Linked DNA regions of Hyalangium ruber. The protein of the gene in region 1 interacts with the protein of each later gene in a pairwise test. Links are inferred from orthologs where the notes say so. Each region holds a gene or a part of one and is shown in the gene's direction. Other genes may lie near its edges.

Region 1 (8,325 bases):
GGAAGCTCGAGGTCAATGGGGCGCCCGTCGTCGGTGACGCGGTGCGCTTCCGCGCCGGCGCCTTGTCCTACGACGCCGGAGTCCCCGGGGACGAGCCGCTGCGCGCCGGCGACATGCAGGTCCGCGGGGACGTGGTGGTGCGGCTGTACCGGGACGGGCTCCAGCTCATCAACGTCATTCCCCTCGAGGATTACCTCACGGCTGTTCTGGGGAGCGAGATGCCCGTCTCGTTCCCCGCCGAGGCACTCAAGGCCCAGGCCGTCGCCGCCCGCACCTACGCCCTGCAGAAGAAGCTGGAGGCGTATGGGAGCGCCTTCTACCTGGGCAGCAGTGTGCTCCATCAAGTGTACGGCGGCGTCAACCGCGAGGACCCGCGCACCCGCGCCGCCGTGGAGGCCACTCGCGGCGAGGTGCTCACCTATGAGCTGGCCCCCATCGAGGCCTACTTCCATGCCTCCTGTGGTGGGCGCACCGAGTCCGGCCAGGCCGCACTGCAGCGGGACCTGCCCTACCTCCAGGCCGTCGAGTGTCCCTGTGGCAAGTTGCCCGCCAGCCGTTGGTCCGCCGACGTCAGCGAGGCGGAGCTCCGGTCCGCGCTCAGTGGCTCTCCCGAAGGGTTGCGCATCGCCGGGCGTACCGGCACCCGCCGGGTCTCCCGCGTCACCACCGCCGATGGCACCACCCTGGATGGCGCCCGCTTCCGCCAGCGCCTGGGCTACACGAAGCTCAAGAGCCTGGACTTCGAGGTGGAGAAGACGGCTCACGGTTACTCCTTCACCGGGCGCGGCTATGGCCACGGCGCCGGCCTGTGCCAGTGGGGCGCCAAGGCCCTCGCCGATGGTGGCTGGGAGTACCGAGAAATCCTCTCGCACTACTACCCGGGGGCCGAACTCCAGCAACTCTATTGAGCTCACGGTTCCGGGGCGGCACCAGGGCTGGTACAAGCGCCCCGTGTCGTCCCGCCTCTCCGACTACGACTTCGAACTGCCCGAAGCGCAGATCGCCCAGAAGCCCCTGGGCGCGCGCGATGCCTCGCGCCTGATGACCGTAAGCCGGTCCTCCGGCGCGTGGGAGCACCGCCACTTCGGCGATCTGCCCAGCCTCCTGCGCCCCGGCGACGTGCTCGTCCTCAACGACGCCCGTGTCATCCCCGCCCGATTGCTCGGCGCCAAGGTCGGCACCGGCGGCCGCGTGGAGTTGCTCGTCGTTCGCCCCGCAGCCGCCACGCTCACCTCGGCCGCGCTCGCCCAGGCTCCCGAGACCTTGGAGTGGATCTGCCTCGGGCAGGCCTCCAAGGGCCTCAAGCCCGGCGCCCAGGTGGCCTTCCCCAGTGGGCTCACCGCCGAGGTGCTGGAGGCGGTCGGAGGAGGGGAGTACCGGGTGCGCTTCCAGGCTCCTCCCGGGGCCTCCTTCCAGGGGCTGTTGGAACAGGCCGGCCGGTTGCCGCTGCCTCCCTACATCACCCGCGAGCCGGACGCCGCGGACGCCGAGCGCTACCAGACCGTCTATGCCCGGGCTTCCGGCTCCGTGGCGGCGCCCACCGCGGGGCTTCACTTCACCGAGGCCACCTTCGCGGCGCTCGAAGCGCGCGGCGTGAAGCGCGTGACGGTCACGCTCGACGTGGGGCCCGGCACCTTCCTCCCCGTGCGCGAGGAGGACCTGGACCTCCACAAGATGCACCCCGAGCGCTACGGCGTCCCCGACGAGACGGCGGCCGAGGTGAACGCCGCCCATGCCGAGGGCCGTCGGGTGGTGGCGGTGGGCACCACGGTGGTGCGCACCCTGGAGTCCGCCACGGACCCCGAGACGGGCTTGCTGCGCGCGGGGCAGGGGGACACACGGATCTTCATCCGCCCGGGCTTTACCTTCCGGCAGGTCGACGTGCTGCTCACCAACTTCCACCTGCCGCGCTCCACCCTGGTGATGCTGGTGAGCGCGCTGGTGGGCCGGGAGCAGACCCTTGCGGCCTACCGGGAAGCCGTTCGCGCGGGCTACCGGTTCTTCTCGTATGGCGATGCCATGCTGGTGACGGAGTAAACGATGGGTGAGTCGAAGGGTAAGGGCGATACGCGGGTGGCACCGGGCCTGGTGCGCTATGAGCTGCTCCACGAGGACGCGGGCTCGAAGGCGCGGCGCGGCCGGGTCCACACCCCCCACGGGCCCATCGAGACGCCCATCTTCATGCCCGTGGGCACCGTGGGCAGCGTCAAGGGCGTGGGGCCGGATGACCTGCTCACCCTGGATGCGCAGATCATCCTCGGCAACACCTACCACCTGATGCTCCGGCCCGGCGAGGCGCTGGTGGGTGAGATGGGCGGCCTGCACCGCTTCATCTCCTGGGAGCGGCCGATGCTCACCGACTCGGGCGGCTTCCAGGTCTTCAGCCTCGCCGAGAAGCGCAAAATCACCGAGGAGGGCGCCGCCTTCCAGTCGCACCTGGACGGCTCGCGCCACATGCTCACCCCCGAGCGCTCCATCGAGATCCAGGAGACGCTCGGCGCCGACATCATCATGGCCTTCGATGAGTGTCCGCCCGCCACCTCGGAGCGCTCCTACCTGGAGCAGTCCCTGGCGCGCACCACCCGCTGGTTGCACCGCTGCGCCAAGGCCTGGAGCCGCGAGCGCTCCTCCCTTTTCGGCATCGTCCAGGGCGGCATGCACGAGGACCTGCGCAAATCCCACGCCGAGGCCGTGTGCTCCGTGGACCTGCCCGGCTACGCCCTGGGCGGCTACTCAGTGGGAGAGACGCCCGAGGCCATGCACGCCGGCGTGGCCTATTCGGCGCCCCTGCTGCCGCGCGACAAGCCGCGCTACCTCATGGGCGTGGGCACCCCCGTGGACCTCGTCACCTGCGTCGAGGCCGGCGTGGACATGTTCGACTGCGTCCTGCCCACCCGCTGCGCCCGCAACGGCCTGCTCTTCACCTCCGAGGGCAAGGTCGTCATCCGCAACGCCGTGTATGCCAAGGACCCACGTCCGGTGGACCCGGCCTGCACCTGCTACACCTGCCGCACGTTCAGCCGGGCCTACCTGCGCCATCTCTTCGTGGCCGGGGAGATCCTCGCCATGCGGCTCAACACCCTGCACAACCTGCACTACTTCCTGGGGTTGATGGCCCAGGTGCGCCGGGCCATCTCCGAGGATCGCTTCGCCTCCTTCGCCCGGGAATTCCGTGCCCGGGCGGCGGATCAGGAGGCCGAGCGCACCCGCTCCCGGTGAACACTGCCGTGCCTCGCGGTGTTGGGAACAGGCGGTTGCCGGCTGCGTTCACTTGCTCACGAAAGGGGCTACTGCTAAGAGGCGGCCCCTTCTGGGTTGACCTTTGCCCACATCCGGGTAGGGGTTCGGCCCGAACCTTTCCAAGCGACGAGGCGGTACGTGGTTGAGAGCTTCCTGATTCTGGCGCAGGCCCCGGGCGGCGGATCGAGCCCGATGGTCAATATCGGGTTCATCGCACTGCTGGTGGGCATCATGTACTTCGTGATGATCCGCCCCCAGCAGAAGCAGATGAAGTCCCACCGAGAGCTGCTCTCGGGGCTCAAGAAGGGCGACGAGGTCGTCACCCAGGGTGGAATCGTCGGGAAGATCCACCTGGTCTCCGAGCAAACCGTCACCCTGGAAGTGGCCAGCGGAGTGCGCATCCGCGTGCTGAAGCGGGCCGTCTACGCCAAGGGCACCGTCGCCGATGACGCGGCGGCCGTGCCGGGCAAGCCCGAGGAAAAGAAGGAGGAGAAGTAATGGACCGCGGCTGGTGGTGGAAGTTTGGAATGATCGTCGCGGTGACGGTGGCGACCCTCTGGTTGCTGATCCCCACCTATGTCTCCCTGGTGGTGCTCAAGCCGGAGGAGCGCAACAACCTCGCGCTCCTGCAGGAGAAGCTGCCGGGGTGGGCGCCTTCCGCCAAGTACCGGCTCAACCTGGGCCTGGACCTGCAGGGCGGCATCCACATGGTGATGCGGGTGGATACCAAGACGGCCCTGCAGAAGCGCACCGAGCGCCGGGGCCAGCAGATCGCCCGCTACATCACCCAGGACAAGAAGCTGGGCGAGGTGACGGCGGACACGGATCCGGAGCGGCTGCAGCTGACGCTGGTCGCCAAGGATCCGGCCACCATGGACGCCATCGAGAAGGAGGTGCTGGCCACCTTCACCGACTTCACCAAGGTGGAGCGGGATGGGGGCCGGCTGGTGCTGTCTCCGGATGAGGGCCAGACGAACCTGTTCCGCGAGGAGTCGGTGGATCAGGCGATGCTCGTCATCCGCAACCGCATCGACAAGTGGGGCGTGGCCGAGCTCGACGTGCGCAAGCTGGGCACCGACTCGATCCAGATCTCCCTGCCGGGCCGCTCGGATCCGGAGCAGGCCAAGGAGCTGGTGGGCACCACCGCGCAGCTCGAGTTCCGCATGGTGGACACCTCCAACCCGGAGGTCTTCCAGCAGATCTTCGCGCAGACGCCGCCGCCCGAGGGCAGCAACATCACGATCGCCACCGAGGACGTGCTCTACCCGATGCTGCAGGGCCCCAACCGCGAGGCGCTGCTGGCCTACGTGAAGGGCAAGGTGCCGGAGACCGGCGAGGTGCTGCTGGAGTGCATCGCCAACCCGCTGAAGAAGGACGACTGCCTCTCGTACCGCACCTACCTGGTGGAGAAGAACGTGCCGCTGACGGGCGAGAACCTGGAGAGCGCCAACGCCTCCGTCAGCCAGCTCAACGAGCCCGAGGTGAACATCACCTTCGACGCGGTGGGCGCGCGTGAGTTCGAGCGCCTCACCGAGGCGAACTCCGGTCGCTACATGGCCATCGTGCTGGACGAGTACGTGCAGTCGGCGCCGCGCATCAACGAGAAGATCTCCGGTGGCAGCGCGCGCATCACCATGGGCGGGGTGGGCACCAAGTCGTTCGAGGAGTGGTTCGGCGAGGCGCAGACGCTGGCGCTGGTGCTGAAGGCGGGCGCCCTGCCGGCGCCGGTGACGGTGGGTGAGATTCGTCAGGTGGGCGCCTCGCTGGGCGAGGAGCTCATCAAGAAGGGCAGCCTGGCCGCCCTGGTGGGCCTGCTGCTGGTGGTCATCTTCATGGGCGTCTACTACAAGAAGACGGGCCTCATCGCGGACGTGGCGCTGGTGCTCAACGGCCTGCTCATCCTGGCGGGGCTGGCGCTGTTCAACGCCACGCTCACGCTGCCGGGCATCGCCGGCTTCGCGCTGACACTGGGCGTCGCGGTGGATGCCAACGTGCTCATCAACGAGCGCATCCGCGAGGAGCTGGACCACGGGAAGACGGCGCGTCAGGCGGTGGACCAGGGCTATGACCGCGCCTTCTGGACCATCTTCGACTCCCACGTCACCTCGCTGATCGCCGGCTTCATCCTCTTCGCCACGGGCACGGGGCCGATCCGCGGGTTCGCCACCACGCTCATCGTGGGCCTGATTGCCTCGCTGTTCACCTCCATCGTTGTGACGCGCGTCATCACCACCTACTTCGTCCACGGCCGCAACGCCCAGACGGTCTCGGTCTGACAGAGGGACGCCATGCGCATCATCAAGCACAAGACGAACATCGACTTCATCGGCAAGCGCAAGATTGCCGTCTACCTCTCGACCCTCGTCAACCTGGCCATCCTGGTCGGTATCGCCACCGTGGGCTTCAACTACGGTGTCGACTTCGCGGGCGGCACGGTGGTGGAGCTGAAGTTCAACAAGCCCACCTCCGCGGAAGAGGTGCGCGACCGCGCGCTGGCGGGCGGGCTGCACGACGTGTCGGTGCAGGGCATCGGTGGGGTGGGTGAGAACGCGTTCCTGCTGCGCCTGGGTGGCGTCACCCAGCTCAACGAGGAGAACGCCGAGAAGGCCAAGACCGCCATCAACGGGCTGGGCAATGTGCGCAACGTGTACGCGGACATGGCCAACGGCATCATCAACTTCCGTTCGGCCACCCCGCTCACCGCCGCCGCCGTCAAGCAGGCGGTGGAGGGCTCGGGCACGGGCGTGCAGGAGGTGCGTGAGCTGGGCGAGGCGCAGGGCGGCGGCTTCGACTACCAGGTCGTCGCCAGCGGCATGGCCGACAAGGTTCGCGCCGCGCTGAGCCAGGGCCAGGCGACGCGCGACTTCGAGGAGCGCCGCGTGGACTACGTGGGCCCGCAGGTCGGCAAGCAGCTGCGCAACCGCGGCATCATGGCCCTGGTGTACGCCATGGTGGCCATCCTCATCTACGTGGCGTTCCGCTTCGACTTCAAGTTCGGCCCGGGCGCGCTGCTCGCCATGCTCCACGACGTGGTGATGGTGGCGGGCTTCTATCTGGTGAGCCGGCGCGAGTTCAACCTCACCGCCATCGCGGCGCTGCTGACCATCGTCGGCTACTCGGTCAACGACACCATCGTCATCTACGACCGCATCCGCGAGGACATGGGCAAGTTCAAGGGCAAGCCGCTGGCGGAGGTCATCAACATCGCCGTCAACGACACGCTGGCCCGCACGCTGCTCACCTCGCTCGTCACCGCGCTGTCGCTGGTCGGTCTGCTCATCTTCGGCGTGGGCGAGATCTGGGACTTCGCCATGGCGATGATGGTGGGCATCCTCGTGGGCACCTACTCGTCCGTGTACATCGCCAGCCCGCTCACCATCTGGCTGGATGAGCGCGCCGCGGCTCGCGACACCCGCGCCAAGGGCGGCGGGGGCATGAGCCCGAAGACGGCCTGAGTCTCGGCGGTTCGTTGCTTCCAGGGCCCTCCTCCCTTCGCGGGAGCGAGGGCCCTCGCTTTTCAGGCAGCCCCTGTCGGAAGGTGGATGGAGGTGCGTGGGGGGGCGTTGCCTCGATCGTGGCTTGGAGAGATGGTGGTCCTGGTGGGGTCCATGGACACTCGTGGCTGGAAGCGTGTCGGGTTGCTCGGGTTGCTGCTGGGGGCGGCGTGTGCCCACCGGGAGCCGGTGCGCCCCGCGACCGTGCGCACCGGGGTTGGGCGGGGCCCCTCCGCGCCCTCCTCGGAGGCCCTGGTCAGCCTGCCGCCACCGCCGCCCCGGGCCCGCTTCGCCCAGGTGCGCGAGGAGCAGGGCCGCGCCTGGAGGCAGGAGTGGAACCTGGTCATCGCCGAGGCGCTGGACGACATCGGCCGGCCGCTGCTCGAGGATGACAAGGTGCCCGCCGAGGAGGTGCAGACGCTCTGCCCGGGCTACTTCGGCGCCAGCCGCGAGGAGAAGAAGGCCTTCTGGGCCTTGCTGTTCGCCTCCATCGCCCGGCTGGAGTCCGGGTTCGACCCGGAGCGCACCTTCATGGAGCCCCGGCCCCTGCGCACGCTCAGCGTGGGGTTGCTCCAGCTCAGCTATGGCGACCAGACCCGGCACGAGGGCTGCGCGCTGGAGCCCATGGAAGCCAACATCACCGATCCCGCGGTGAACCTGCGCTGCGGCGTCGCCATCCTGCGCAACCAGCTGGCCCGGCGGAACACGCTGTTCCCCCGGCGCTTCTATTACTGGTCCGTCCTGACGCGGAAGCGCGAGCAGATCGAGCGCGATTTCCTGCAGCACCAGGGACAACTCGGGTTCTGTAGGATGGGGGAGCGATGACCCAGGCCCAGTTCCAAGTCACCGATTGTCCGCTCGATCGCGTCCGGCCTCCGGACCCCTCCACGAAAAGCACCGGGCCCGTCATCGCCATCGACCTTGGCGTGACGAACACCCGCGTCGCCGTCTTCCATCAGGGCAACACCGTCTGTGTTCCCTCGGAGCGCATGGACGGGACGCCCTCGGTCGTCGCCCTGGGGAGCGGGGGCCGCATCGTGCTGGGCAACGCGGCCCGAGGTCAGCAGGCCTCCGTCCCCGCGCTGGCGGTGTGGGGCATCAAGGGTCTGCTGGGCGCGCCCTATGGAGACCCGAAGCTGCGCTGGCTGTACGAGCAGCTCCGGTGCCAGGTCGTCCGGGGCGCGGACGGGCTTGCCGCCGTCGTGCTGGGCAACCGCACCTTCTCCGCCAAGGAGCTGGCCGCCATGCTCCTCTACGAGGCGCGCGAGCGGGCCCAGAACTACCTACGGCAGCCCGTCTACCGGGCCGTGCTGACCGTGCCGCCCACGCGCAAGGACGATCCGCTGCCCCAGACGATGACGGCGGCGGCCGCCCTGGCCGGGCTGCACGTCGAGCGCATCATCTCCGAGCCCACCGCCGTGGCCCTGGGCGCCTTCCAGCGGCGGCGCGGCAAGCCGGAGCGCACCGCCATCGTGTGCGATTGGGGTGGGGGTTGCTTCCAGGCCTCCCTCGTGCGCTACGCGGCGCGGCAGTGCCAGGTGCTCGGCACCGAGGGCAACGTGTCCCTGTGTGGCGCCGAGCTGGACAAGCG
Region 2 (3,450 bases), on another replicon or contig:
GCCCGTCCTTCTTCCCGTTCACCGAGCCTTCGGCGGAGGTGGACATCTCCTGTACCTCGTGCGGCGGCAAGGGCTGCCGGGTGTGCAAGTCGACGGGCTGGCTGGAGGTGCTGGGCAGCGGCATGGTGCATCCCAACGTCTTCAAGTACAGCGGCTATGACCCGGGTGAGGTGACGGGCTACGCGTTCGGCATGGGCGTGGAGCGCATCGCCATGCTGCGCTACCGCATCGATGACCTGCGGATGATGTTCGAGAACGACGCACGCTTCCTCGAGCAGTTCTGAGTCCGGGAGAGGGTTGACCTGTGAAGATTTCGGTGAAGTGGCTCGGCGAGTACGTGAAGCTGCCGGCGTCGGTGGACGAGCTGGCGCGCAAGCTGACCGCGGCGGGGCTGGAGATCGAAGGCCTGGAGCAGCCCGGCGCGGCGCTCAAGGGCGTGGTGGTGGCGCAGATCCAGGAGTCCGTGCAGCACCCGAACGCGGACAAGCTGTCCGTGACGAAGGTGGACGCGGGCGGCTCCGCGCCGCTGCAAGTGGTGTGCGGCGCGAAGAACTACAAAGTCGGGGACAAGGTGCCCCTGGCCACCGTGGGCACGAAGCTGCCCAATGGCGTGGAGATCAAGCAGGCCGCGCTCCGGGGCGTGGACAGCTTCGGCATGCTGTGCTCGGCCAAGGAGCTGGGGCTGACGGAGGACTCCTCCGGGCTGCTCATCCTCTCGCCGGAGACGAAGCCGGGCACGCCGATCGCCGAGGCGCTGGGGCTGGATGACGTGGTGCTGGAGGTGAACGTCACCCCGAACCGGCCCGATGCCCTGTCGCACCTGGGCGTGGCGCGAGAGGTGGGCGTGGTGACGGGCGCCGCGTTCCGTTCGCCGGAGCCGAAGCCCGCTGAGTCTGGGGGCTCCGCGGCCGACAAGGTGAAGGTGCGGATCGAGGACTCGGCCCGGTGCCCGCGTTACGCCGCGCGCATCGTCGAGAACGTCACCATCAAGCCCTCGCCCCAGTGGATGCAGGACCGTCTCAAGGCCTGTGGCGTGCGCGCCATCAACAACGTGGTGGACGTGACCAACTACGTCAACCTCGAGTATGGCCAGCCGCTGCATGCCTTCGATCTGGAGAAGCTCGCGGGGCAGGAGATCGTCGTTCGCTGCGCGAAGCCGGGCGAGAAGATCCGCACGCTCGATGGCAAGGAGCGCACGCTCGACGCGGATGACCTGGCCATCTGCGACCGGGATCGGCCCCAGGCCATCGCCGGAGTGATGGGCGGGGCGGACAGCGAGGTGACGGAGGGCACGAAGCACATCGTGCTCGAGTCGGCGAACTTCCAGCCCTCCAGCGTGCGCCGCACGTCCAAGCGCCACGGCCTGCACACCGAGGCATCGCACCGCTTCGAGCGTGGGGCGGACATCGACGCAGTGGGGCCAGCCATCGATCGGGCCGCGCAGCTCATCTCGGAGCTGTCGGGTGGCACGGTGCGCTCGGGCCGGGTGGATGTGCATCCGAGCCCTCAGCCGCCGCGTCGGGTGGCGCTGCGCTATGCGCGGGTGGAGAAGTTCCTGGGCGCGGCGGTGCCGGAGGCGGAGTGCCGCCGCATCCTGGGCGCGCTCGGGTTCCGGGCGGCGGAGGACGGCAGCGGCCAGACGACGTTCGAGGTGCCGCGGGCGCGCGTGGACGTGGAGCGCGAGGAGGATCTGCTGGAGGAGATCGCTCGCGTGTACGGCTACGACAACATCCCGGCCCGGCTGCCGCGCGGGATCGCGGAGCTGGCTCCCGAGCCGGCCCAGGCCGAGGCCGAGCGGCGGTTGCGTCAGGCGCTCTCCGGCGTGGGGATGAACGAGGTGGTGAACTACTCGTTCGTGGCGCCCAAGAGCCTTGAGGTGCTGGGCGGGAAGGACGCACCGGTAGTGCTCATCAATCCGCTCAGCGTGGAGCAGTCGGTGATGCGCACCAGCCTGCTGCCAGGACTGCTGGAGAACCTCTCTCGCAGCGTGCGGCACCAGGTGGAGCGGGTGGCCATCTACGAGACGGGCCGGGCCTACTTCCGGGATCCGGAAGGCGGGCAGGGTCGGCGTCCGGCTACGCGCGAGGTACACCGGGTGGGCGGGCTCGTGTGGGGCCTGCGCTCCGGGCGTAGCTGGACTCAGAAGGACGCTCGGATGGACTTCTACGACGCCAAGGGCGCCGTGGAGGCGGTACTCCATGCCCTGCACCTGGATGGGGTTCGCTTCGTGCCGGCCGAGGCTCCCGCGTGGCATCCGCGTGCCTGCGCCCAGGTGCTTCTGGCCGATGGGACGGCCCTCGGGTACGTGGGCGAGCTGCACCCGCGCATCACCAAGGCCCTGGAGCTGCCGCAGGGCGTGTTCGCCTTCGAGCTGGACACCGAGCCCCTGTACGCCTCGGCCCGGCTGGTGCCCGAGTACCACTCGCTGCCGCGCTTCCCGGCCGTGCTGAGGGACCTGGCGGTGGTGGTGCCCGCGGAGCTTCGCAATGACGAGGTCCGCCGCGTGATTCTGGAGGTGGGAGGCGCGCTGGTGGAGGACGCCCTCATCTTCGACGTCTACACGGGCAAGCCCATCCCCGAGGGGAAGAAGAACCTGGCCTATGCCATCCGCTACCGCTCGCCCGAGCGGACGCTCACCGACGCGGAGGTGAGCGAGGCGCACCAGCGCATCATCTCCGAGGTGAACCAGCGGCTGGGCGGGGCCCTGCGCGCCTGAATTCCTGAGTGAAGTCAGAGGGTTGACACCCCTCTGGGAAGGCTGTCAGCATCCGCAGGCTTCACCGCACAGAAGGGTTGCCGAGGGAGCGTATGACGAAGGCGGACATCATCGAGGGCGTGTACGAGAAGGTCGGCTTCTCCAAGAAGGAGTCGGCGGAGATCGTCGAGCTCGTCTTCGACACCTTGAAGGAGACGCTGGAGCGCGGGGACAAGATCAAGATCTCCGGGTTCGGCAACTTCCAGGTGCGGCAGAAGAAGGCGCGGGTGGGGCGCAATCCGCAGACCGGCAAGGAGATCGAGATCTCGGCCCGTCGGGTGCTGACCTTCCGGCCGAGCCAGGTGCTCAAGAGCGCGCTCAACGGCGAGGCGCCTCCGGAGAACCACGCGGAGATCGACGCGCGCGAGGAGGAGGCGGACGAGCATGACGAGTTCGACTCCGAGGAGTTCGAGTCCGAGGAGGAGTCGGACGGGAAGTCCTGAAGCGAGCTGGTGGTTTTTGTACGGCTGCCTGCGGCTCTTGCTTGACGATGACGTCGTGTGGGGGCATAAGGGCGGCCCGTTTCTGACGGGAAGTACCGGGGCGTAGCGCAGCCTGGTAGCGCACTTGCTTGGGGTGCAAGTGGTCGCAGGTTCAAATCCTGTCGCCCCGACCATCGAAGGCCCTGGAGTTTCCGGTGAAAGCCGGTGACTCCAGGGCCTTCACCTTTTGGGCCCTGGCCTTCAGCCGCAAAC

The links.
Region 2: the proteins of secD (region 1) and pheT interact in binary tests that used the Escherichia coli proteins (3 or more experiments, as listed by UniProt). The link is inferred for Hyalangium ruber from one-to-one orthologs.

What each region holds. Positions count from the first base shown.
Region 1 is NZ_JAXIVS010000030.1:7,604-15,928, forward strand. The notes cover bases 3,169-6,126. They hold secD (protein translocase subunit SecD), read left to right. Parts: upstream 3,169-3,737; coding sequence 3,738-5,516; downstream 5,517-6,126. Other genes in these bases: tgt (tRNA guanosine(34) transglycosylase Tgt), read left to right, coding at 3,169-3,219; yajC (preprotein translocase subunit YajC), read left to right, coding at 3,379-3,738; secF (protein translocase subunit SecF), read left to right, coding at 5,529-6,126. Outside these bases: SYV04_RS42880 (SpoIID/LytB domain-containing protein), read left to right, coding at 1-908; tRNA preQ1(34) S-adenosylmethionine ribosyltransferase-isomerase QueA, read left to right, coding at 952-2,037; more of tgt, read left to right, coding at 2,041-3,168; more of secF, read left to right, coding at 6,127-6,695; SYV04_RS42910 (transglycosylase SLT domain-containing protein), read left to right, coding at 6,849-7,559; SYV04_RS42915 (Hsp70 family protein), read left to right, coding at 7,556-8,325. UniProt on the Escherichia coli protein: Part of the Sec protein translocase complex. Interacts with the SecYEG preprotein conducting channel. SecDF uses the proton motive force (PMF) to complete protein translocation after the ATP-dependent function of SecA.
Region 2 is NZ_JAXIVS010000015.1:100,111-103,560, reverse strand. Bases 1-3,010 are described here. They hold pheT (phenylalanine--tRNA ligase subunit beta), read left to right. Parts: upstream 1-304; coding sequence 305-2,716; downstream 2,717-3,010. Other genes in these bases: SYV04_RS34440 (integration host factor subunit alpha), read left to right, coding at 2,809-3,010; pheS (phenylalanine--tRNA ligase subunit alpha), read left to right, coding at 1-284. Also shown: more of SYV04_RS34440, read left to right, coding at 3,011-3,198.